3 regions of the Simiduia sp. 21SJ11W-1 genome follow, and region 2 is predicted to be linked to each of the others. Evidence: predicted binding sites of a transcription regulator. Region 2 holds the regulator's gene; each other region holds the start of a gene.
The links. The regulator PhoB, encoded in region 2, activates phosphate uptake and scavenging genes when phosphate is short. The targets are predictions, from matches to a motif close to TGTCATAAANNTGTAACA.
Positions count from the first base shown of each region.

Region 1: L1F30_RS00985 (TIGR00153 family protein) is a predicted target of PhoB. The motif match lies at 5,580-5,597, and genes of this name have one in related genera.
Region 3: L1F30_RS05410 (porin) is a predicted target of PhoB. The motif match lies at 3,900-3,917, and genes of this name have one in related genera.

Region 1 covers NZ_CP090959.1:200,181-208,144, forward strand. Annotated here, with positions in the region: gene argA (amino-acid N-acetyltransferase) at 1-1,131, opposite strand, end outside; gene argE (acetylornithine deacetylase) at 1,172-2,320, opposite strand; gene L1F30_RS00975 (PhzF family phenazine biosynthesis protein) at 2,381-3,187, opposite strand; gene L1F30_RS00980 (inorganic phosphate transporter) at 3,532-4,800, opposite strand; gene L1F30_RS00985 (TIGR00153 family protein) at 4,832-5,512, opposite strand; gene L1F30_RS00990 (GspE/PulE family protein) at 5,668-7,437, shown strand; gene L1F30_RS00995 (hypothetical protein) at 7,462-7,964, shown strand, end outside.
Region 2 covers NZ_CP090959.1:36,990-44,953, reverse strand. Annotated here, with positions in the region: gene recG (ATP-dependent DNA helicase RecG) at 1-576, shown strand, start outside; gene L1F30_RS00235 (HDOD domain-containing protein) at 691-2,079, shown strand; gene L1F30_RS00230 (dicarboxylate/amino acid:cation symporter) at 2,088-3,380, opposite strand; gene L1F30_RS00225 (HU family DNA-binding protein) at 3,427-3,702, opposite strand; gene L1F30_RS00220 (chorismate lyase) at 3,874-4,425, shown strand; gene ubiA (4-hydroxybenzoate octaprenyltransferase) at 4,435-5,349, shown strand; gene phoB (phosphate regulon transcriptional regulator PhoB) at 5,441-6,142, shown strand; gene phoR (phosphate regulon sensor histidine kinase PhoR) at 6,172-7,452, shown strand; gene L1F30_RS00200 (GNAT family N-acetyltransferase) at 7,495-7,964, shown strand, end outside.
Region 3 covers NZ_CP090959.1:1,208,468-1,216,431, forward strand. Annotated here, with positions in the region: gene hrpA (ATP-dependent RNA helicase HrpA) at 1-1,473, shown strand, start outside; gene L1F30_RS05395 (hypothetical protein) at 1,726-2,106, shown strand; gene L1F30_RS05400 (DUF692 domain-containing protein) at 2,121-3,011, shown strand; gene L1F30_RS05405 (DUF2063 domain-containing protein) at 3,008-3,748, shown strand; gene L1F30_RS05410 (porin) at 3,998-4,915, shown strand; gene L1F30_RS05415 (hypothetical protein) at 4,988-5,404, shown strand; gene L1F30_RS05420 (VacJ family lipoprotein) at 5,504-6,301, shown strand; gene L1F30_RS05425 (PilZ domain-containing protein) at 6,372-6,677, opposite strand; gene L1F30_RS05430 (response regulator) at 7,007-7,964, shown strand, end outside.

The DNA.
Region 1 (7,964 bases), 160 kb from region 2:
CCCGCCTTTCTGGTAGCCGGGGTGGGTAACCACACAGGCCAGCTCGGCTTTGCCGGTGGCGTAGGGGTAGAGGGCGGCGCAGGCCAGCACGGTGCCGTCTTTTTCCATTACGAAAAACTTTTCTATTTCGGTTTCAAGCATTTCCCGCGAGCGGCGCACCAACACACCGGCGCGCTCGAGCGGCTCGATCAATTCAATGATGCCGCCCACGTCGTCGATGGTGGCCGTGCGCAGTTGCTCGTAGTTATCGCGGTACACCATGGAGCCTGAGCCGTCGCGGGTGAACAGCTCCTTCAAAAAGGCGCCATCTTCGCTGAACGACACGATTTGTGCGCGCGGCACGCCCTGGGTACAGGCCTGGTAGCAGGCGGTGAGCGCCAGCCGGCTGCCGTGGGCCGGGCGGCTGTTGGGGGAGTTCAGGTATTGCTCGGCCTCGTGCAGCATAAATTCCCGAATCAGCCCGCCGGTTTCGTCTTCAACGCCGCGACCCTCCACGAAGCTTACAATTTTATCGGCGTTTAAATTCACCGCCACCTGGGTGGCCACCTCGGCAAAGGAGAGATTAAACACCTCGCCCGTGGGCGAATAACCCAGCGGCGATACAATCAAAATGGCGCCCAAATCCAGCGCCTGCTGCATGGTTTTGGTGTTGATGCGCCTGACCTTGCCGGTGAATTGTAAATCGGTGCCGTTGATCACGCCCATGGGCATACCGGTGACAAAATTGCCGCTAATGGCCTGAATTTGCGCACCGTGCATGGGCGAGTTGGGCAGGCCAGTTGAGAGCGCCGCCTCTATGTCTACCCGCACTTCGCCGGCGGCCTGAATGATGGCGGTCATGGCCTCTGGGTCTGTGATGCGCAGGCTCTCGTGAAAGTGCGAGGCCATTTCATCGAGCTCTAGGCGCTCCTGAATTTGCGGGCGGCTGCCGTGCACAATGACCAGCCGCACGCCCAGGCTGTTGAGCAGTGCGATGTCGTAAATGATGTTGTGAAAATTGCTGTGGCGCACGGCCTCGCCAGGCAGCATCAGCACAAAGGTTTTACCCCTGTGGGCGTTGATGTAAGGCGAGGAGTCGCGAAACCAGTCGACATACTGCTGCGCGAGTGTGTGATTATTTTCCTGGGTCATTGCTGAGCCTGATTTAACAAAATGAACGTTGTGCGAAAATTTAGTGGCAGTAGTGGGCGATGAGTTGTCGCAACAGGTGTGTTGCCGGGGCCAATTGTGCCATGGGAATAAACTCGTTGGGCTGGTGAGCCTGATCAATAGAGCCCGGCCCCAACACCACGGTTTCCATGCCGAGGCTTTGTAAAAACGGCGCCTCGGTTGCGAAGGCGGCACTCACCGCCTGCTGGCCAGAGAAGGATTCACAGGCGCGCACCAGCGCGCTCCCGGCCGGTTGCTCGAAGGCGGGCACGTCGTCAAATAGCGCACGCAGCGTGATATCCACATTCAAGGCTTCTGCCACCGGCCGCAGCCGTGCCCCAAGTTGTGCGTGCAGCTCATCGTTATTCATGCCCGGCAGCGCACGCAAATCAAATTGCAGCTCGCAATCGCCACAAATCCGGTTGGGGTTGTCGCCGCCGTGAATGCAGCCAAGGTTTAAGGTGGGCACCTGCACGGTAAAACCCGGGTGTGAAAACTGCGCCTGTAATTCTCTGCGAAAGCGTATCAGCTCACCCATCACCTGGTGCATGGCCTCCAGCGCGTTATTGCCAAGCGCAGGGTCTGAGGAGTGGCCGCTGTGCCCGCGCACATGCACTGCCTCCATCATGATGCCTTTGTGCATGCGAATGGGTTTGAGCGCGGTGGGCTCGCCAATAATTGCCGCGCGCGCCTGAAAGCCGCCACGCAGCGCAAGGGCGCGGGCACCCGCCATGGAGGTTTCTTCATCGGCGGTGGCAATTACGGTGATAGGTGCTTGCAGCTTGTTGAGGTCCAGCCCGCGCAGGGCTGCCAGCACCACCGGGAAGAACCCTTTCATGTCGGTGGCGCCCAGGCCGTAGAGGCGATCGTCGCGCAGGGTTAAATCAAACGGATCTTGCTGCCAGCTGTGGGCGTCATAGGGCACGGTATCTGTGTGGCCAGCCAGCACCAGGCCGCCAGGGCCATGGCCGCGGGTGGCAATCAGGTTGGCCTTGTGGGGCTGATCGGGCAGGGGTTGAAGCTCGCAGGCAAAGCCAAGGTCTGCCAGCCAGTTGGCCAAAAGCTCCACCACCGCGCGGTTGCTGGTATCCAGGCTTGGCGTGGCACAGCTGACCGAGGGCAGGGCCACCAGCTGGCTTAATTCCTGTGTGTAGCGCTTGATATCCACCATACCGCAATCCTTGGGCCGTGAGCCTATAGCTTGATGGCAAGCGGCCCCGCTGGCAATGGGTTAAAGGGCAATCCGGCCCTCGAGGTATTGCACCGCATAGCCACGCAATAACACGCGCGAGGCCTGAAGCTCGCACTCAAGCTCGCCGCCGCGGGCTGACACCTGGCGTGCACTGAGCAGGTTTTTACCCAGCTGCTCGGCCCAATAGGGGGTGAGCTTGGTGTGTGCAGAGCCTGTTACCGGGTCTTCATCTACGCCCACCGCGGGTGCGAAAAACCGGCTGACAAAATCACACTCCGTACCCGGTGCCGTGGCAATAATGCCGCGGTAGGGCAGCTCTGCCAGGGCCTTTGGGTCGGGTTTGATGGCGCGCACAGAGGCTTCATCGGGGCAGCGTACCAGCAGGTCTTCATGGGCAAAGGTGGCACCACAGCTAAGCCCAAGCCCCGCGTTCAGATGCTCTTGTTCGGTGTCACTTAACAGCACCGGCGTTACCGGCTGGGCGGGGAAATCCATCTCCAGCCGGCCGTCTGCCAAGCGCCCAACCGTGAGCAGGCCGCTCTGGGTGTGAAAGTGCACCTGCGCCAAGTGGTGCTTGAGGTTCGCAAATATTACCTCCGCCGTGGCCAGCGTTGCGTGGCCGCACAGGGCAACTTCGTGGGTGGGGGTAAACCAGCGCAGGTGAAAGCCGTCGCCTTTGGCCACAAAAAACGCCGTTTCAGAGAGGTTGTTCTCGCCGGCGATGGCCTGCAGCAGGTCATCGGGTAGCCATTTATCGAGGGGAATCACCGCCGCGGGGTTGCCCTTGAAGCGCGTCTGGGTGAAGGCATCTAACTGGTAAATTGGCAGGTGGCTCACGGAACTCATAGGCCTGTGCTCTTGAGGGTGTGGCCGTGATTGTGGGCGTTTTGAGCGCGCTTGCCAAATGCAAAAAGCTCGACCCCATCAGAATTTGTACCAGGCAGGAATGTGCATGGGCGGTATTTGGTGGATGGTAATAGGTGGTGGGCGGGCTTGGGGCACAGCTGCTAGGTTGTCGCCGGCAGGGAGCCGAGAGCAGGCACACTCGCGGAAATTTTACATTTTAGGGGCTATTCCAGCGCAAAAAATCGTGATTTAGGATTGCCCTGCCACCACTCACTTGCATTTTTGTTCTATAAAAAAGCCCCGGCACAGGCCGGGGCTTTTTAATTGGCTATTGGTCCCAAACCTTAAGAGAACATGCCCTTGAAGGTAAAGAAGAACAAAATGGCCAGCAGCGCACCGGCGGGCAGCGTCACAATCCACGACAGGAAAATGCTGCCAATCACGCGCAGGTTCAATGCGCCAATGCCGCGCGCCAGGCCCACGCCCAATACCGCACCCACCAGCGTGTGGGTGGTGGAAATGGGCAGGCCGGTGCCAGAGGCCAGCACCACAGTGCCGGCGGCACCCAGCTCGGCGGCAAAGCCACGGCTTGGGGTCAGCTCGGTAATCTTTTTGCCGATGGTGGCCATCACCCGGTAACCGTAAGTGGCCAAACCAATCACAATACCAATGGCGCCCACCAGCAAAATCCAGCCAGGCATTAACGCCTTGGCGCCAATGGCACCGGTTTTCACGGTGGATACAATGGCGGCCATGGGGCCTACGGCGTTGGCTACATCGTTTGAACCGTGGGCAAAGGCCATGGAACACGCGGTGAAAATCATCAGAATGGCAAACACTTGCTCAACGTTGGCAAAGCGCGATTGCTCTGTGCTCACAGGCTTCACGCGCGACAACAAGTAAATACCAAAGCCCGCAACCAATAGGCCCACCAAAATAGAAATGCCGGTGGATTCCAGGAAGTTGAGCGACAGGCCGCTGTCTTTGAATACGTGTTTCAAGCCCTTCAGCAGGGTGACCATGCTGATTAAAAAGCCCACGAAGAACATGTACATAGGCACATATTTCTTGGCGTTCTCAAGCGGTGTGGCGGTGTTCAGAATGAGGTGTTGAACGCTTCTGAACAGCAAAAACGACATGGTGCCGGCCAGTACCGGCGAGACAATCCACGAGGCGGCAATGGTGCCCACCTTGCCCCATTCCACGGCCTGCACGGAAATACCGGCCACGGCAAAGCCCACAATGGCGCCCACAATGGAGTGGGTGGTAGACACAGGCCAGCCCAGTACCGAGGCAATCAGCAACCAGGTGCCGGCGGCCAAGAGCGCGGCCATCATGCCGTAAACCAGAAGCTCCGGGGTGTCGGCAATGGCGCTCGGGTCGATAATCCCCTTGCGAATAGTGGCGGTTACTTCACCACCGGCGAGGTAGGCGCCTAAAAACTCAAACACCATGGCGATGATGATCGCCTGCTTGATGGTCAGGGCTTTGGAGCCCACCGAGGTGCCCATGGCGTTGGCAACGTCGTTGGCGCCCACACCCCAGGCCATGAACAGACCAAAGATACAGGCCATCACAATGAAAATATGGCCGTATTCAGCAATTACTGACATGGAAAATTCTCCGCAGTTAGTGAGTTGGCGCTTAGCGCGCCAGCAGCAGCTCTAGCCGGCTGCCTACTTTTTGTGCACGGTCGGCAACATCGCCCACCCAGTCGATCACGCGGTAGAGGAACATCACATCCACCGGTGGCATTTCAGATTCCAGCGCAAACAGTGCGGCACGGATTTGAACTTCCATTTCATCAGCCCGGTTTTCCAACCGGTCCAGCTCGTCGATCATGTTGGCAACTATGTCTACCTCACGACCGGAAAAGCCGGTTTCCAGCAATTCATCCAGCTCGTTGATGGCCTTCAGCGATTGCTCCACGGTTTCCACCGCCGAGCCCACAAACTCCAGCATCTGGTCGCCCAGTGCTTTGGGCAGCTTCATTTTGCGGCCCAGCATGATGCCGGCGATGTCTTTGGCGCGGTTGGCAATGCGATCCTGGCCCGAGAGCAGCTCCAGCAAATCCGAGCGGGGCACGGGCAAGAACAGGCTTTTGGGCAGGTGCAGGCGCAGATCTTTCTTGAGCTTGTCGGCTTCGTTCTCCAGCTCGTGGATCTTGTGCTGCACGCTCTCGGCTGTGGTCCAGTCGTTGGCGATCACCGCCTCGAAGAAGGGTTTCAGCAGGCTTGCGGCATCACTCACCACGGCCATGTGTTCCTGCATGGGCTTGATGGGGGACTTGCCAAATAAAATGGCAAAAGGGTTGGCGCTCGGCATGATTTGCTCTCCCGTAGTTCAGTGCGCGCAGTATAGGGAGAGATGTGCACTGGGTCACGCAACAAATGGTCATATTTCTTTCATATGGAGACCGCAAGGCGCGTATTTCGGCGGTGTGTTACATTCTGCCTATTGCCAGAAGAGAGCGAGGGAAGATGAACCAGTTGGCCGGCCCAGACAGACCATTGGAATTGCGAAAAGTAGCACTGGCGCTGCTGGAAGACGGGCGCATCAGCCAGGGCGACGCCAACCTGCTCATGGGCACGCCGCTCTCTGAAAAGCAAAAAGCCCGCAACCCGCTCGCAATCATTGCCCAGCGCAAGCTGGCAGACCCTTCCCGCAAAGACAAACCGCTCGATGGCGAACAGCTGTCGCGCTGGTTGGCCGAGCGCAGCAATCTGGCCTGGGTAAACATAGATCCGCTGGAAGTGAACGTGGCCCGCGTGACCGAGGTGATGTCGTTCGCCTTTGCCCAGCGCCACAAAATCCTGTGTGTGAAAGTGCTGCCCGACGAGCTGGTAGTGGCCACCGCCGAGCCCCACGTAAACAACTGGGTTGAGCAGCTCACCCACACCGCCCGCAAGGGCATCACCAAGGTGATTGCAGACCCAGACGACATAGACCGCTACACGGTGGAGTTCTACTCGCTGGCCAAATCCATCTCCGGGGTGGGCGCCGGTGGCACCTCGGCTGCCAATAATTTCGAGCAGCTGCTGGAAGTGGGCGCCGCCAAAGACCCGGAGGCCAATGATCAACACATCGTCAATATTGTGGATTGGCTGCTGCAATACGCCTTCGAGCAGCGCGCCTCCGACATCCACATAGAACCCCGGCGCAACATTGGCCGGGTGCGCTTTCGTATCGATGGCGTCTTGCACCAGGTCTACGAGCTGCCCATGAACGTCACCACGGCCGTCACCTCGCGCTTGAAGGTGCTGGGCCGCATGAACGTGGCCGAAAAGCGCAAGCCGCAAGATGGCCGCATCAAAACCAAAAGCCCCGATGGCAACGAAGTGGAGTTGCGTTTATCCACACTGCCCACAGCCTTCGGCGAAAAAATGGTGATGCGTATTTTCGACCCAGACGTACTGCTGCGCTCGTTCGAGCAGCTGGGGCTGGTAGGCGATGACCTCATCCAGTGGCAAGACATGCTCGCCAACCCCAACGGCATCGTGCTGGTGACAGGCCCCACGGGCTCCGGTAAAACCACCACGCTCTATTCGTCGCTCAAGCGCCTGGCCACCGATCAGGTGAATGTCTCCACCATTGAAGACCCGATCGAAATGGTGGAAGACGCCTTCAACCAAACCCAGGTGCAGCACAACATAGGGCTCGATTTTGCCGCCGGCGTGCGCACCCTCATGCGCCAGGATCCAGACATCATCATGGTGGGTGAAATCCGCGATCTGGAAACCGCCGAGATGGCCATTCAAGCATCGCTCACAGGCCATTTGGTGCTCTCGACGCTACACACCAACGATGCGCCGGCAGCAGTGGCGCGCATGGTGGATTTAGGCGTGCCTGCCTACCTCATCAAGGCCTCGGTGTTGGGGGTGATGGCCCAGCGGCTGGTGCGCACCCTCTGCCCGCACTGCAAAGAATCGCAACCGGTAGATGCCGCCGCCTGGCAACAACTGGTCGCCCCTTGGAAGGCCGCGGCACCGGCCAAGGTGTATCAACCTGTGGGCTGCCTGGAGTGCCGCAATACAGGCTACCTTGGGCGGGTGGCCATCTACGAAATTATGGTGCTCTCAGATGCCATCAAAGCGTTGATTAAAGACGACGGCGATTTAATGGTGCTTAGAAAACAAGCCGTTAAAGAAGGCATGCGCACCCTGCGGCTTGCCGGCGCGCAAAAAGTGGGCGCGGGGCTTACCACCATTGAAGAAGTGATGCGTGTGGCACCGGCGCCGGATAAGGATTAGTTCAATAAATTAATAGGGAATGTTATGCGTTGGTATTACGGATTTTTAGTGCTGCTCATGGGTTGTAGCACAATGAAACAATCGCTACCGCAAGATGCACAAGTCAGCATGGGCAGCGCCTATATTTTTGGAAGTTTCGAGCTGGAAAGCCATAAGTTGTTGGGTTTTACCTGTGCAGGAGGAGTAGCGTTAGCCTTAAAGGGGCCTACACGGGAAGATTTCCTGGCGTTTGACGAACCAAGGCATTGGAGCCATGGTGTCAAAAGTTATTCTGTTGTGCCTGGGGAGTATCAACTGAATAAGTGGCTAGGCACGCACTCCAGAATTGGAAAAGATGGAGGCCAACATACTGGGCGAAAAGCGGTTGATTACCCTTTCAGTCTTTCCTTTACCGCCGAACCTGGAACCTTGTATTACATAGGTGATTTTGACGGACGGGCTCAATGTATGTGCGCTAGCGGTAAGCACTGTGCATACATCTCAGCGCCGAATGATAATTTTAATGCACGGTTGCAAGAGCTGCTGGA
Region 2 (7,964 bases):
GCGGCCGAGGCCACCCAGCAAGAGCTGGCCCTGTGCCTGCCCGACACCGCCATCGGCCTGGTACACGGGCGCCTGAAGCCTGCAGATAAAGAAGAAGTCATGGCGCTGTTCAAGGCCGGCGAGCTGCCGCTTTTGGTGGCCACCACGGTCATTGAGGTGGGGGTAGATGTGCCCAACGCCAGCCTTATGATTATCGACAACCCCGAGCGCCTGGGCCTTGCACAATTGCACCAGCTGCGCGGGCGGGTAGGGCGCGGTAGCGCCGAAAGCCACTGCGTGCTGTTGTATTCGCAACCGCTTTCGCAGCACTCCAGAGCCAGGCTTGAGGCCATGCGCGCCACCAACGACGGCTTTTTGATTGCCGAGAAAGACCTGGAGCTGCGCGGGCCCGGTGAAGTGCTGGGCACCCGCCAAACGGGCGCCATGAACTTTAAAATTGCCGATCTTCAGCGCGATGCCGAGCTGATCCCCCAAGTGCGCAGCGCTGCCGCCGAATTACTGGCACACCACCCCCAGCAAACCGCAAACCTTACCCGCCGCTGGCTGGGTTATAACGAGGTTTATGCCAAAGTCTGATTTTACGCGCCACATATTCTAATGTGATCTCACCACCCCGGCATGACTTAACTACACTGAACTGTACCGCGCCCGCCAACAAATGGCGCGCGACGATGTAGTTAAGGAGTTTCAGTGTCGCTTTCAGCCAGCATCATCCAGTTTCTGGATCAATTTGAGCTTGAATACCAACTCACCGAACCACTCGATACCCCCCAGTGGCACGATCAGCAATTGCGCAGCCAAGCCGCCGCCCGCGCCACCTTGCTGGAAGATGACCAGGAGCGGGTGCTGGCGGTATTTCCCGCCGACAGCATGCTGGATTTAGGCGCTGTGAATAAGTTACTGGGCCGCAATCTGGTTGCCATGGGGCCGCAGTTACTTAACAAATTGTTTGAGCGCTATGAGCTTTCCTCTATTCCGGCTCTGCCGGGGCTGGCGGGCCTTACCACCGTGGTGGATCAACGCCTGCTCGATAACCCCACCCTGTATCTAGACCCGGGCAACAGCGCACAAATGCTGAAACTGCCGCAAAAAGAATTCGAAAAGCTTACAAAAAACGCCAAAGTGGGCGAAGTGTCGGTTTTATTAAGTAACTTGGAAATGCCTTTGCGCGGTGACGATGAAGCCATTATCACCAATTCGGTAAAGCACTTTACGGCGCTCAGGGTAAAAGAGCGCTTGGAGGAAACCCTGGAGCTGCCGCCGCTGCCGGAAACCGCCCAGCGCATTATTCAACTGCGGGTAGACCCGAATGCCGACATCAGCGATCTGGCCCACATTGTCGAAACAGACCCAAGCCTGGCCGCGCAAGTGGTGAGCTGGGCGGCCTCACCTTATTACTCGGCACCCGGCAAAATTAAATCCATTCACGATGCCATAGTGCGGGTGCTGGGCTTTGATATGGTGCTGAACCTGGCGCTCGGGCTGTCGCTGGGTAAAACCCTTTCCATGCCCAAAGACGGCGTGTTCGGCATCACCCGCTACTGGCAGCAATCTGTGTACATGGCAGCAGCCATGGAGGGGCTGGTAACCGCCATTCCCCGCGATCACCGGCCAGGCTTTGGCATGGCGTATTTGTCTGGATTGGTGTTTAACTTCGGCTATCTGGTGATGTCTGAGGTGTTTCCGCCCTATTTCACCAAATTGTGCCGCACCCTGGAGGCCAACCCCCATGTGGATCACCCCCAGGTGGAAAAACACCTGCTGGGCGTTACCCGCGATCATATTGCCGGTTGGTTGATGGACCTTTGGAATATGCCAGATGAGGTAATCTTCGCGCTGCGCCACCAAAATGAGCCAGATTGCGAGGGCGATAACGCAGCCTATGCCAAACTGCTGTTTGTGGCGCGCCGTCTGCTGGCCCAGCGTGGCCTGCCCTGTGGCCCGAAACTGGAAGTGCCGGCCCAGGTTTACAAAGATCTGCACCTGGATCCGGTGAAAGCCGAGGCCACCATCGACAACATTCTGGAATCTTCAGCTGAACTCGAGCACATAGCCGCGCAAATGGCGCCGGCCGCCTAGCCCGCTGATCAAGCGGGCTTCTTTACCGTGGCAAGCCCGGTTGGGTCTTCATTGAAGCGCTCTTCATCCAGCATGCCTTCGCTTTTGGCAACCGCCAGGGTCACCATGGCATCGCCGCACACATTCACCGCCGTGCGGGTCATATCCAGCAGGCGATCTACGCCAATAATCAGTGCAATGCCTTCAACGGGCAGCCCCACCTGTTGCAACACCATAGACAACATAATCAGCCCCACACCGGGCACACCGGCGGTGCCAATAGAGGCGAGGGTGGCGGTGAGTATCACCATCATGTAGCCGCCAAGGCCGATATCCATGTTGTAGGCCTGGGCAATGAAGGCTGTGGCCACACCCTGCATGATGGCGGTGCCATCCATGTTGATGGTGGCGCCCATAGGAATGGTAAACGAGGCCACGCGGTTATCGGCGCCCAACTCATCGCGCACGGCTTTCAGGGTAACGGGAATAGTGGCGTTTGAAGAGCTCATGCTGAAGGCAAACAACGCCACCGATTTCATCTTGCGATAAAACATCACAGGGTTCAGGCCTGTGAGCGCTTTAAGCGCCAACGCATAGGTGCCAAGGCCGTGCAGGAACAACACAAACAACACGGTAAAGAAGTACAACAACAGGTTACTGAAGGCCTCGAGCCCTAAGTCGGCGGCCAGGCGTGCGATCAAACAAAAAACGCCATAGGGGGCGAAATTCATCAAAATCACCACCATGCGCAAGATAACGTCGTTTAAATCGTTGAAAAAGCTGGCAACGCGCTTGCCCGCTTCTCCGGTTTTAGACATCGCAATACCCACCAACAGCGAGAATACGATGATCTGGAGCATGTTGCCTTCAGCCATGGCCTGAATGGGGTTGGTGGGCACCATGCCCAGCAACACCTCTTTAAGCGAAGGCGCTTGGGCGGCCTCAAAGGCGACATCGGTGGTTAGGTTAAAACCCGCGCCCGGCTGCACCAGCACACCCGCCAGCAGCGCAAGGGTGATGGCGATGGCGGTGGTGGCCATGTAGAGCAACAGGGTTTTGCCCGCCATGGGGCCCATGCGCGAGTTATCACCCAGCGAGGCGGTGCCGCACACCAGAGACACAAACACCAAGGGCACTACCAACAACTTCAGCAATGCCACAAAAACCTGGCCACCCAGGTCGAACAGGCCATTGACTAAAAACCGGTCCAACCAGCTGTCGTACACGCCGGCGAGCCAGCCCTGTGACTCAACCAGATTAAACATGGCGCCAACCACCAGGCCCAAGCCCATGGCGATAAGAATGCGGCTGGTAAGGCTCATAGAAATGTCCTGCTAGTGAAGAAAATAAATCAAAGAAGGGGAGGGCTTAGCCGTTTACGGCGTCCTTCAATGCTTTACCGGGTTTGAAGCCCACGGAGGTGCTGGCCGGAATTTGAATGGTTTCGCCGGTTTTTGGGCTGCGGCCAGTGCGGGCGGCGCGCGCGCGCTGGGTAAAGGAGCCAAAGCCCACCAGGCTTACGGCTTCATCGCGCGCAAGCGCATTGGTAATTTGTTCGAGAATGGCAGAAACCACCAGATCGGCTTTATCTTTCGGGAGATCAGTTGCTTCGGCAACGGCGGCTACCAGGTCTGTCTTGTGCATAGCGTGTCCTTCCTGTTGTTAATTATCTTATCCGGTTGTAACGACGTAATCCTAACGCCTTTCCCCACCACAGAACCAGCGCACCATCACGGAAAACCGGCCAACCCTTTCGGCCACCTGCGCACTGGCCTAGAATAGCGCCCCCGCACAAGCCCCTATCAGGAACTGCCAGTGAGCCCCACAAACCCGCGCGAGCCCCATTGGCGCGACGCCCAACAAGTCAGTTGGCAGTTGCCCAAACCCCTCCTGCCCTGGCTGTTGGATGAAGGCTCGCTCACTGCCCGGCTCATCGAGCACAGCCAACAGCGCTTTGCGGTGGATTTGCTTGCCCAGGGCTGGGGCGAGGGCTATGTGGGTGAATACCGGCTGCTCAACAGCCCGCTGCGCCAAAAGATGCTGGTGCGTGAAGTGATTTTGCAAGGCGCAGGGCGCCCTTGGGTATATGCCCGAAGCCTGGTGCCGGTCACGAGCCTGCAGGGGCGCTTGAAAGCGCTTAAACAGCTGGATAACCGGCCTTTGGGTGCGCTTTTGTTTCAGGATCCGGGCATGCAACGCGGGCCCATTCAGGTGGCGGAAATCCGCCCGGCGCACGGCTACCTGCACGCCAGTGCCGCGCCCCAGACACACACCCCCTTGTGGGGCAGGCGCTCTGTGTTTTATCTTGACCAGCAACCGCTGCTGGTCAGCGAAGTATTTTTGCCCGACTTCCTCCGAACCCTGTAAGGAACGCCCATGGCTCAGGCCAGCAAGGCAAACCGTACGCGCAAGCCCCGCGCGCGCCGCCCCCAGAAAAAACCCAACCAGTGGGGCGCACTCTGGTCGCTCATGCGCTTTGATCGCCCGGTGGGCACACTCTTGCTGCTGTGGCCCACCCTATGGGCCCTGTGGCTGGCCGCCGACGGCCTGCCCCCACAGCTTGAGCTTACGGTATTTGTGCTGGGTGTGATTTTGATGCGCGCCGCCGGCTGCGTTATTAACGATTACGCCGATCGCAAAGTGGATGGCCACGTGGCCCGCACCAAAGCCCGGCCCATTGTGAGCGGCGCGGTCACCCCGCGCGCGGCCCTGATCACATTTGCCCTGCTGGTGCTGTTGGCCTTTGCATTGGTGCTGCTGACCAACACCCTCACTATTGCGCTGTCTGTTGGCGGCTTGCTGTTGGCCGCCATCTACCCCTTCATGAAGCGCCACACCTACCTGCCCCAAGTGGTGCTGGGCGCGGCCTTTGCCTGGGCCATTCCCATGGCCTTCGCGGCTGTCAGCGGCAGCCTTGAACCGGGTATCTGGCTCATTTACACAGCCGTTGTGTTGTGGACGGTGGCTTACGATACCTACTACGCCATGGTGGATAGGCCAGACGACCTGCGCATTGGCGTGAAATCCACCGCCATTTTGTTTGGCGAAAGCGACCTCAGCATCATTTTCGGCCTGCAAATACTGGCACTGGTTGCCCTGGCACTGGCAGGCGCGCGCTTTGAACTTGGCCAGTTTTACTACCTGGGCCTGGTGGGAGCAGCGGCACTGTTTGTCTGGCAACAATGGGTGGCCCGCCGGCGCGACCCCAAAGGCTGTTTTCAGGCCTTTTTGAATAACCAGTGGGTGGGTGCGGTGATTTTTGCGGGTATTGTGGCAGATACCGGCTTTTAGGCCCCATCAGCTATGATCAGTGGGCGATGTTCATATAACTGTCACATCGCCGTAATCTAATACGGCTTCACCCATGCCAGATGACAAGGTTATGAGCAAGAAGACCATACTGATCATTGATGATGAACCCGCCATCCGCGACATGCTGCGCGTGGCGCTGGAAATGGCCGACTACCGCTGCCTGGAAGCCGACAACGCACAAGATGGCCACAGCCTGGTAATCGACGAAAAGCCCGACCTCATTCTGCTCGACTGGATGATACCCGGCACCAGCGGCATTGAGCTTGCGCGCAGGCTCAAGCGCGATGAAATGACCGCCAAGCTGCCCATTATCATGCTCACCGCCAAGGGTGAGGAAGACAACAAAATCCAGGGCCTGGAAACCGGCGCCGACGATTACATCACCAAGCCCTTCTCACCGCGCGAGCTGATTGCCCGGCTGAAGGCGGTGTTGCGCCGCATTGAACCAGACACCCCCGAAGAGCCCATTGTTGTAGACCAGCTCTGCCTGGATCCAATCAGCCAACGGGTCACCATTGCCGATGAGCCCGTAGACATGGGCCCCACGGAATACCGCCTGCTGACGTTTTTCCTCACCCACCAAGAGCGCGTTTACAATCGCGGCCAATTGCTGGATCACATCTGGGGTGGCAATGTGTACATCGACGAGCGCACCGTAGACGTACACATCCGGCGCCTGCGCAAAGCGCTGGCGCCGGGTGAACACGACCGCTTCGTGCAAACCGTGCGAGGCTCCGGCTACCGATTTTCCACAAAGGTTGCGGTTCGATAATCGCCACCCCAACAAAGGTGTAACACAGGTTGCTCAGAGGATTTAACGCAGAGCTTAAGCGCGTTGCGCTGTTTACGGCCTTGTGCCTGCTATTTGGCCTGATTAACGGCTACGTACTGCCCACGTTATTGGCGGGCGGCGGGTTATACATGTTCTGGATGCTCTGGCAAATTCGCCAGCTCGACATCTGGCTCAACCAACGCCGCAAAACGCCGCCCCCGGAAGCCAGCGGCATTTGGTCTGACATTTTCGAGAGCATCTACCGGCTGCAAAAGCGCCAGGAGCGCGAGTCCGAGCGGGTGCGCCAGGTGTTAAACCGCGTGCAGGAAACCACCGGTGCACTGCCCGATGGCGTGCTGCTGCTAGACTCGCGCGGCAATATCGACTGGTGGAACCCGGCTGCCGAGCGCATGTTCGGCTTTGAGCAAAGCGATCAGGGCCAGCCGCTGGTGAACTATGTGCGCAACCCGAAGTTTGTCTCCTACATGGAAAAACAAGACTTCCGCGAGCCACTGGATATTCCCGCCTCCGGCAACAAAGACAACCGCCTGCAATTTCAGGTAACCCGCTACGGCCAGAATGAAAAACTGGTGGTGGCGCGCGACATCACCTACCTGCACAAGCTCGGGCAAATGCGCAAAGATTTTGTGGCCAACGTCTCGCACGAATTGCGCACACCCCTGACGGTACTCAAGGGCTACCTGGAAACCTTTGCCGATGCCGCCCAACTGCCTGAAAATTTTCACGTACCGCTTACCCAAATGCAGCAGCAGTGCACACGCATGCACCTGCTGGTGAACGATTTGATCTCGCTCTCGGTACTGGAAACCGAAGTGAACCTCGAGCGCCATCAACCGTTGGCGCTCAAGCCACTCTTGGAGCGCCTGCGCGATGAAGCGGCGGCGCTGTCGGCCGACAAACAAATCATCAGCCTTAGCTGCGACGACAACATTAAAATACACGGCGTGGAAAAAGAGCTCCAAAGCGCCTTTGGCAATCTGGTTAACAACGCTGTGAAATACACCCAGACAGGCGCGCGCATCCACATCAACGCCACCGTTGATCACTACGGCCTGCGCGTGGCAGTAACCGACAACGGCCCGGGCATTGAGCCGCGCCACCTGCCGAGGCTAACCGAGCGCTTTTACCGGGTAGACGACAGCCGCAACAGCGCCACCGGCGGCACGGGCCTGGGCCTTGCCATCGTCAAGCACGCCCTCTCGCGCCACGACGGGCGTCTGGAAATTACAAGCCAGGTAGGCCAGGGCTCGGCCTTTATTTGCCACTTCCCCAAGCAGCGCCTGGCCTGATACCTTTGCCAGCCCACTCACCGCTGCACAACAGGCAGGGCCATGGCATCCGCTCAGGAATCATCGCTGGAACTGGAATTTATCGACAGCATCTCGCAGGTTGATCGGGATGCCTGGCAGGCGCTTTTGGGGGCAGATTACCCCTTCTTGCAATACGATTTTCTGGCAGCGCTTGAGCAACAAGGCTGCGTCTGTGCCGCCACCGGCTGGCAACCGCACCATCTGCTTATCAGGGCCTCGGGCGCGCTTATTGGGGCAGCCCCCCTGTACCTGAAGCAGCATTCCTGGGGTGAGTATGTATTCGACTGGGCCTGGGCCCAGGCCTACCAAAATGCGGGCCTGAACTACTACCCCAAGCTCCTTTGCAGCGTGCCCTTTACCCCGGCCACCGGGCCTCGGCTGATCGGCAATCTGAACGCTGCCCAACTTACCCAACTGCAGGCATTGCTGGAGCAACACTGCCAGCAACTGGGTGCCAGCGGTATTCACTGGCTACTGGAAAGCGCCGATGC
Region 3 (7,964 bases), 1.2 Mb from region 2:
GAGGCAGAGTTAGGCAATGCCAAGCTGTTGTACCTCACCCGCGACTACCTCATGCAGCACGATGCCAGTGCCGTAACCGAAGCCCAGTTTCCAGATCATTTATCCATGAATGGTATGGAGCTGCCGTTGCAATACCACTTTGAGCCCAATCATGCCGATGACGGTGTGAGCATAAAGGTGCCGGTGAGCATTCTGCACCAGATTCCCGAACACCGGTTGGAATGGTTGGTGCCCGGTATCTTAAAAGAAAAGTGTGTGGCGCTGGTGAAAGCCTTGCCCAAGCAGGCGCGCAAGCAGTTTGTGCCGGTGCCCGAATATGTAGATAAGGCGCTGGCGCGCATGACGCCCGCCAACGAACCCTTGGCCCAGGCCCTGGGCGAGCAATTATTTCGCACCTCCGGCAACCGCATTGCGCCAGAGCTTTGGGCGGATGTACAGCTCGATGACTACTACCGGATGAACATCATCGTGTTAGATGAACAGGGCAAGCGGCTCGACAGTGGCCGCCAGTTGCAAGCCCTGCGCGATCGTTACCGCGATCGACTGCAAGCCAGTATCGAATCGGCAGGCCCGGATTTGGAGCGCGAAGGCTTAACGCAATGGCCCGATGCGCCTTTGCCCAAGCAAACCCAATTCAAACGTGGCGGCATTGCTATTCGGGTGTACCCGGCGCTTGTGGATGAGGGCAACAGCGTCGCCCTGCGCATGCACGATAATCTTGAAGAGGCCAGCTGGGTGCATCGCCGGGGCGTTGCGCGCCTGGCGTTGCTAAACCTCGCAGAGCAAACCCGCTACCTGCAAAAAGAGCTGTTGCGCGGTAAAGATATCGGGTTAACCATGGCCTCAATGGGCAGCCGTGAGCAGGTGGCGGGCGAGTTAATGCTATCGGCCGCGCTGCAGTTGATAGACGAGCAACTACCGCAGGCGGATATCCGTGAGGGTGAGGCCTTTGATACCCTGGTTGATACCCTGCGCCCACTGCTGGTGCCTAGAGCCACAGAGCTTGCCGAGTGCTTGTACAAGGCGCTGGTTTTGTTGGTGGAGGTGCGCAAGGTGCTTAAGAGCCATCGCAACGCCCTGATGCTGGCCTTTGCCATTAGCGATGTGAAAGCCCAGCTGGATCAATTATTCGGAAAAGGGGTGTTGGTGCACATGCCGGCCGATACCCTGCGCCAGTACCCGCGCTATTTGAAAGCGGTATTGGTGCGCCTGGAAAAAGCGCCACAAAATGTGCAACGCGATAAGCTCGCCATGGCCGAGTGGGCTGCAGTTGCGGAAAAATGGCAAGCGCTGTGTGAGCAAGCCGGCGAGTTCCGCGCCTGGCAAACACCGGGGTTAATGGCGTTGCGCTGGACCTTGGAAGAGCTGCGTATTTCGCTGTTTGCACAAACAATCAAAACACTGCAACCGGTATCGGCCAAGCGTATCAACAAACAATTGCAGGAGTTCAAAACGCAACTAGGCCTGGTTTAGGTGATTTTTTGTGCAGCCTGTCGCCCAATTGGCTCCACTTGCCGCAGCTGTGAACCCGGCCCGGTAAAAAATCGTGTCTATACTGTAACGTCGGTTGGTGACAGGCCTCTAATCAAGCAGTTGGGCCGCTATTTATCCGCACCACTTGCGGGCCGATAGTTGCCGTCAACCACCTGAAAAGTCACTGATTTAACGGGCGACACCTCGTGGCGTTGCTCACAATAATGAAAAGGGCACGTAAAGGAGAATCCTATGTCCAAGTCTATGAAAACCCCGTTTGCTACCGCCATTGGTGCTGCTGTACTCGCATCTGCTGCCATGTCTACCTCTGCTGTTGCGGCAGAAAATCCGTTCGCATCGCAGGAACTCAGCTCGGGCTACAACCTGGCGGGCAGCCACGCAGAAGGCAAGTGTGGTGAAGGCAAATGCGGCGACCACAAAAAATCCGAGAAAGACGGTAAGTGCGGCGAAGGCAAATGCGGCGACAAAGCCAAGAAAGACGGCAAGTGCGGCGAAGGTAAATGCGGCGATAAAGCCAAGAAAGATGGCAAGTGCGGTGAAGGCAAGTGCGGCGGAGAAAAGGCCAAAAAAGACGGCAAGTGTGGTGAAGGCAAGTGCGGCGGTGCCGCTTAAGCCGGAATTCACCTATGACTCTGCTTGTTAAACCAGCAGTTTCCCAACCGGCGCTTGGCGCCGGTTTGGGTTTACGGCGCAGCGAAATGCAAAGCTTTAAGGCGCTCGGCCGCAGTGATGTGGATTTCATGGAAGTGGCGCCGGAAAACTGGATAGGTGTGGGCGGGCGCTTTGGTCGCCAGCTGCGTGAATATACCGAACGCTTTCCCCTGTTGTGCCACGGGCTATCGCTATCTATTGGTGGGCCTGAACCGCTAGACACAGCCCTGATCGATAACATCAAAACCTTTCTGGATACCCATAAGGTGCGCGCCTATAGCGAGCACTTGAGCTATTGCAGTGACGATGGCCACCTGTACGACTTATTGCCCATCCCCTTTACCGAAGAGGCCGTGCACTATGTAGCCCAGAGGGTGCGCGAAGTGCAAGATCGCCTTGAGCGGCGCATTGCGCTGGAAAACGTGTCTTACTACCTGACGGCTGCGCAGCAACTTACGGAAATCGAATTTATTAATGCGGTGATTGCCGAGGCCGACTGCGACCTGTTGTTGGATGTTAACAACATTTATGTAAACAGCATTAATCATGGCTACGACCCACAGGCCTTTCTGCGGGCCTTGCCCGGTGAGCGCGCAAGCTACATTCATGTGGCCGGTCACTATGATGAAGCCCCGGATTTAAAAGTAGATACCCACGGCGCCGATGTGATTGACCCGGTATGGGCGCTACTGCGCGAGGCCTACGCACTCTATGGCGTAAGGCCCACACTGCTTGAGCGCGATTTTAATATTCCGCCGGTACCGGCGCTATTGGTTGAAGTAAATCACATCAAATCGCTACAGGCCGACGCCCTGGCAAAGGGTGCCCAAGATTTGCGGGCAATGCATTTGGAGCCGGCCCTGTGAGTGAAACCCGCGCCCGCCAGTTCGAGCTTACCCGCCACCTGCGCGACCCGGACCGCGCGCCTGCGCCAGCCGGCGTTGAACCGCGCCGGCTAAAGGTGTACCAGGAGCTTGTGTATAACAACATCGAAGGCTTTTTATCGAGCGGATTTCCGATTTTCAGAAGCCTCATCAGCGACGCCCGCTGGGGTGAGTTGGTGCGGGGCTTTGTGCGTGATTACCGCGCCCAGTCGCCCTATTTTCTGGAAATAGGCCAAGAGTTTTACCACTATGTGAGCAGCGCCCAGTGCTCCCCGCTACCGCCGTTTACCCAAGAGCTGATGCACTATGAGTGGGTTGAGCTTGCGCTGGATGTCGCACCGGATGAGCTGCCGCCGCCGGTAGATGGCCCGGTGAGTGACGCACACATACTTAACCGCTCGCCTCTCGCCTGGCCGCTGGCCTACCAGTGGCCAGTGCACATGATTGGCGAGCAACACCAGCCCGAACACCCGCCCGAAGCCCCCAGTTTTTTTGTGGTTTACAGAAATCGCCAAGACGAAGTGCGCTTTATGGCACTTAACGGCATGAGCTACGCGCTGCTGGCACAGTTTGATCAGCAACCCAACGCCGGTTTTCCCACCTTGGTAGAGGCTTTTTCCGCCCAGCTGCCCGAGCCCCCGGGTGCGCAATTTACCGAACAGCTGCGCGCTACTGTGCAGCAGTTTGTAGACCTCGATGTCCTGCTGATTTGCGAATAGGCCCCCTGCGTCTATGCTTGGCATTTAAGAGCGAATGCTACAGAAATGTGACAGTTAGCGTTGGCGGCCAGCCGCGCTGTGCGTTGCAAGTTGGCAAATTTGGAATTAGCCCACAATTTTTGATTTCAAATAATTATTGCCTCGCTTGGACTGTCATTTTTCTGCAATATTGCGCCGCCAGAATGCAGCGCATCCGGTGAAGCGTTCACCCGATGAACTACATAGCCTATAAAGCCAAGGGGACTAACCATGAATAAACCTATGATGAAGCTGCTGCCATTTGCCATTGCAGCGGTATTGCCTGTTGCCGCCCAAGCCGAAGGCCCGATTGACGGCACTATTTACGGCAAGGTAAACGTAACCGTTGAAAACCAGGATGAAGGCGACGACAGCGTAACCGCGCTGGAAAGCAATGCTTCACGTTTGGGTTTTAAGGGCAAAACTAAGCTCAACGATTCTTTGTTTGCCATTTACCAGCTGGAATACGAAGTGGCGGCCGATGACGGCAGCGATGTGTTCAAGCAGCGCAACATCTACGTTGGCCTGGCTGGCAACTTTGGCGCCGTGATTGCCGGTAAGCACGACACACCCACCAAGCTTTTGCAAAACAAAATTGACCTGTTCAACGATTTGCAAGGCGATATCAAAAACGTCATTACCGCGAGCGACCAGCGCCCTAGCAACACTGTGATGTATGCTACCCCGGAACTGGGCGGCTTCTTTGCCAAGGCGGCGTATATCATGAGTGAAGACGCCGATGTCGACAGTGCTTTCTCGGGCGCGGCTGGCTGGGAAAACGATGTGATCTACGCAGGCCTGGCTTACGATGACGGTGTGCGCGCCGAAGATTCAACCGTGCTCCGCGGTGTGTTACAGGCAACTTTGGGCGACTTCCAGCTGGGCGCGCTGTACGAAACTGATGAAACCAACGATATAGATTCCGATGGCTGGATGTTAAGCGGCCAGTACAAGGTTGGCAGCTGGGCACTGAAAGCGCAGTTCGGCCAGTCAGACATCAAAGCCGAAGGCGGTGAAACCTACTCAGTGGGTGCCGACTACAAGCTGGGCAAGAACACCAAGGTGTTCGGTTTCTACACCGACAACGCAGCAGATAACGATGCGATTGAAGGTAACTACTTAGCCGTGGGTATGGAACACAAGTTCTAAATTTGCTGTTAGATTACCGTTCACAAAAGGGTGCCTTGGCACCCTTTTGCTATTTCTGGAAAGGAGAAAACGATGCGCTGGTGGTTATTGTGGTTGTTGTGTTGGTTGTGTTTACCGGTGTATGCCACCGGGCAGGCAGCGGTTGATGCCGAGGGTAAACCCTGCGAGCCCCTGGTGGATTTATCTGAATCTGGCGATTTCCACCGGTTGCACTTTGAGTGTGACGAAGCACCCCCGGTTGTGAATACCTATGAACCAGCCGATGAACCGAAGCCCGAGCAAACCCGTAAGCAGGCAAAGCCCGGCAATGTTGCCGGCACAGAGGTTTTGCTGCGTGCCCGGGTGCAACCCAATGGCATGACGGAGGCCTTAGCGAGCCTTTATAGCCAGATGGCCGCGCAGTGCCCGAGCGGTTGGGAGAAAGACCGCGAGTGGGCCGAACAGGCACAGGGCCAGCTCTACCTGCACGCGCGCATTACCTGCAGGTGACGTTGCGCGGCTGGGCGCAAGGTGACAGTAGCTGACTTGGCCTAATGAGCGGCGTACAATGGCCGGCGATTTTCACCATAGACACTTAGGGAGATACAGGTGAAGCAGGTTGTACACTACAGGGCGCGTATTGCAGTGCTGGTGTTTTTGCTTTTGGGGTCGGCAGCACTTTGGGCCGATGACAAGGGCTTATTGCCAGAAGATCCATCGGATATTACCGAGGCCACGGCCACGATTCCGGAAGACCCTTGGGAAGGCTTTAACCGCAAGGTGTTTACCTTCAATTTAGTGGTGGATTACTACATGCTGCGCCCGCTCGCCGTTGGTTACCGTGCAGTTACGCCTGACCCTGTGGAAAAGGGCATAGACAACGCCTACCTGAACCTGCGTGACATCACCAATATCTTTAACGATATTTTGCAGTGGAAGTGGGACGCCGCAGCCAACGATACAGCGCGCTTTTTAATTAATTCCACCGTGGGCCTGGCAGGCTTTGTTGATGTTGCCGGCCACTTTGGTTTGCGCCGCAACGACGGTGAAGACTTCGCTCAAACACTCGCCGTTTGGGGGGTACCCGAAGGCCCATACATGGTACTGCCATTGTTGGGCCCCTCTACTGTGACACGCACTTTATCTATTCCCATGGATCTGGATACCCTGCCCATTGCCCAAATCAACGATACGGCAACCCGCAACGGTGTGCTGGGCTTGCGGGTTGTGGCATTGCGGGCGAAGTTTTTGCCGCTGGAAGATTCGATAACGGGCGATACCTATGTATTTTTCCGCTCGGTTTATTTGCAAAACCGTAAATTTCTCATTAACGATGGAGAAGTAGAAGACGACTTTGGCGGTGACACGGGTGAATACGGCGACTATGGTGACGATTACGACTATTGAGCCGTAATGCATCACCACTGAGATTGCGCGCCACTACCGGCGCATTAAAAAGCCCGCAATAGCGGGCTTTTTAATTAAGTAACTCGTCGATTTCGAGCCCCAGCGTGCAAGATTCGTTCGGGCCTGACAGCACTCGCGCCACCCGGGCCTTGGCGCGCAGCATCGGGTTGTGCCCGTGGCTTGAGCTGAGGCTGATGGTCATTTCAGTGCCTACCGGCAGTGCGCGGTCTACCTCAACAGACATGCCGCCACCGCTTAAATCGCAGCACAAGCCGCTCAAGGTTTGATTGTCATCAAGGGTAATGGCAACCGGGGAATCTACCCGCATGCGAATAAAGTTGCGTTTTTCACTGTAGGCGCGGTTTGCAAGACTCATAACGTACTTCCTGTGTGGTTTGTATTGCTCAAACGGTGTTTGGGCATTGTTATTATGGTGGTGGCCAGGCCATAAGGCTCGAAGGCACACCCCAATCAGGTGCGTGTAACGGTTTGTGAGTGTTGGAGGCACGCCGACATCGGCTGTGTTCGTGAGGGCTGTGCCAAGTGCACAATCTGTGCAACTTGGACATAAAAGATACGCCAATTCCCGCCATTTGAGAAGCTTGCAGCATCAACTTTATGGGAGTAGGGTAGGCGGTTTACAGGCTTTGGTTGGCCTGGGCCGAGGTCTCAGGGTGCTAAGGGTGGCAATGCCTAAGGGTAGAAATGCAGAGCGCTGAAAGCCGACGCCGGCTGCTGATCATTGATGATGACACCATCGTGCGCCAGAGTATTGTGGTGTACCTCGCCGACAGCGGGTTTGAAGTGATTGAGGCCGCCAATGGCCAACAAGGGCTAACGCTCTTCTTCCAGGAAACTCCCGATATTGTACTCACCGACCTGCGTATGCCGGGCATCGACGGCTTGCAGGTGTTGCGCCGTATTCATGAAGAATCCCCCAATACCCCGGTGATGGTGATTTCAGGCGCAGGCGTGGTGACTGATGTTGTAGAAGCGCTGCGCCTTGGGGCGAGCGATTACATGATCAAGCCCGTGGTGGATATGGAGATGCTGGTGCACTCCATTGATAAATCCCTAGAGCGCCAGGCCCTGTTGGCCGAAAACCAGCGCTACCGCCAGGAGCTGGAAGAAGCCAACCGCAATTTGCGTGAGCACCTGCGTGTGCTTGAGCGCGACCAAAAGGCTGGCCGCCAGGTACAGCGCCGCTTGCTGCCGCAATACCCTCAAAGCCGGGGTGAGTACCACATTGCCCACCACATTGAGCCTTCGTTGTTTTTAAGTGGCGATTTCATAGATTACGCCTACCTGGGGCACCGCTACCTGGCCTTTTACCTGGCCGATGTCTCAGGCCACGGCGCAAGCTCTGCCTTTGTGACGGTATGGCTAAAGCACCTGGTGACGCGGCTGGTACGTGAAGAAGGGCTGTTTGCCGATGCCAGCTCCTTTGAGCAGGGCACCAGCGAGCTGTTATCGGTCATGAACCGTGAGCTGCTGGATACCGCCTTGGGCCATCACCTCACGCTCTTTACCGGCGTGATAGATACCCAAACCCACGAGTTGCGCTATAGCGTTGCGGGTCACCTGCCGATGCCCGTCATTATAGATAGCCAGGGCGCACGCTTTCTGACCGGGGAAGGCAAGGCGGTCGGGATATTCAAAGATG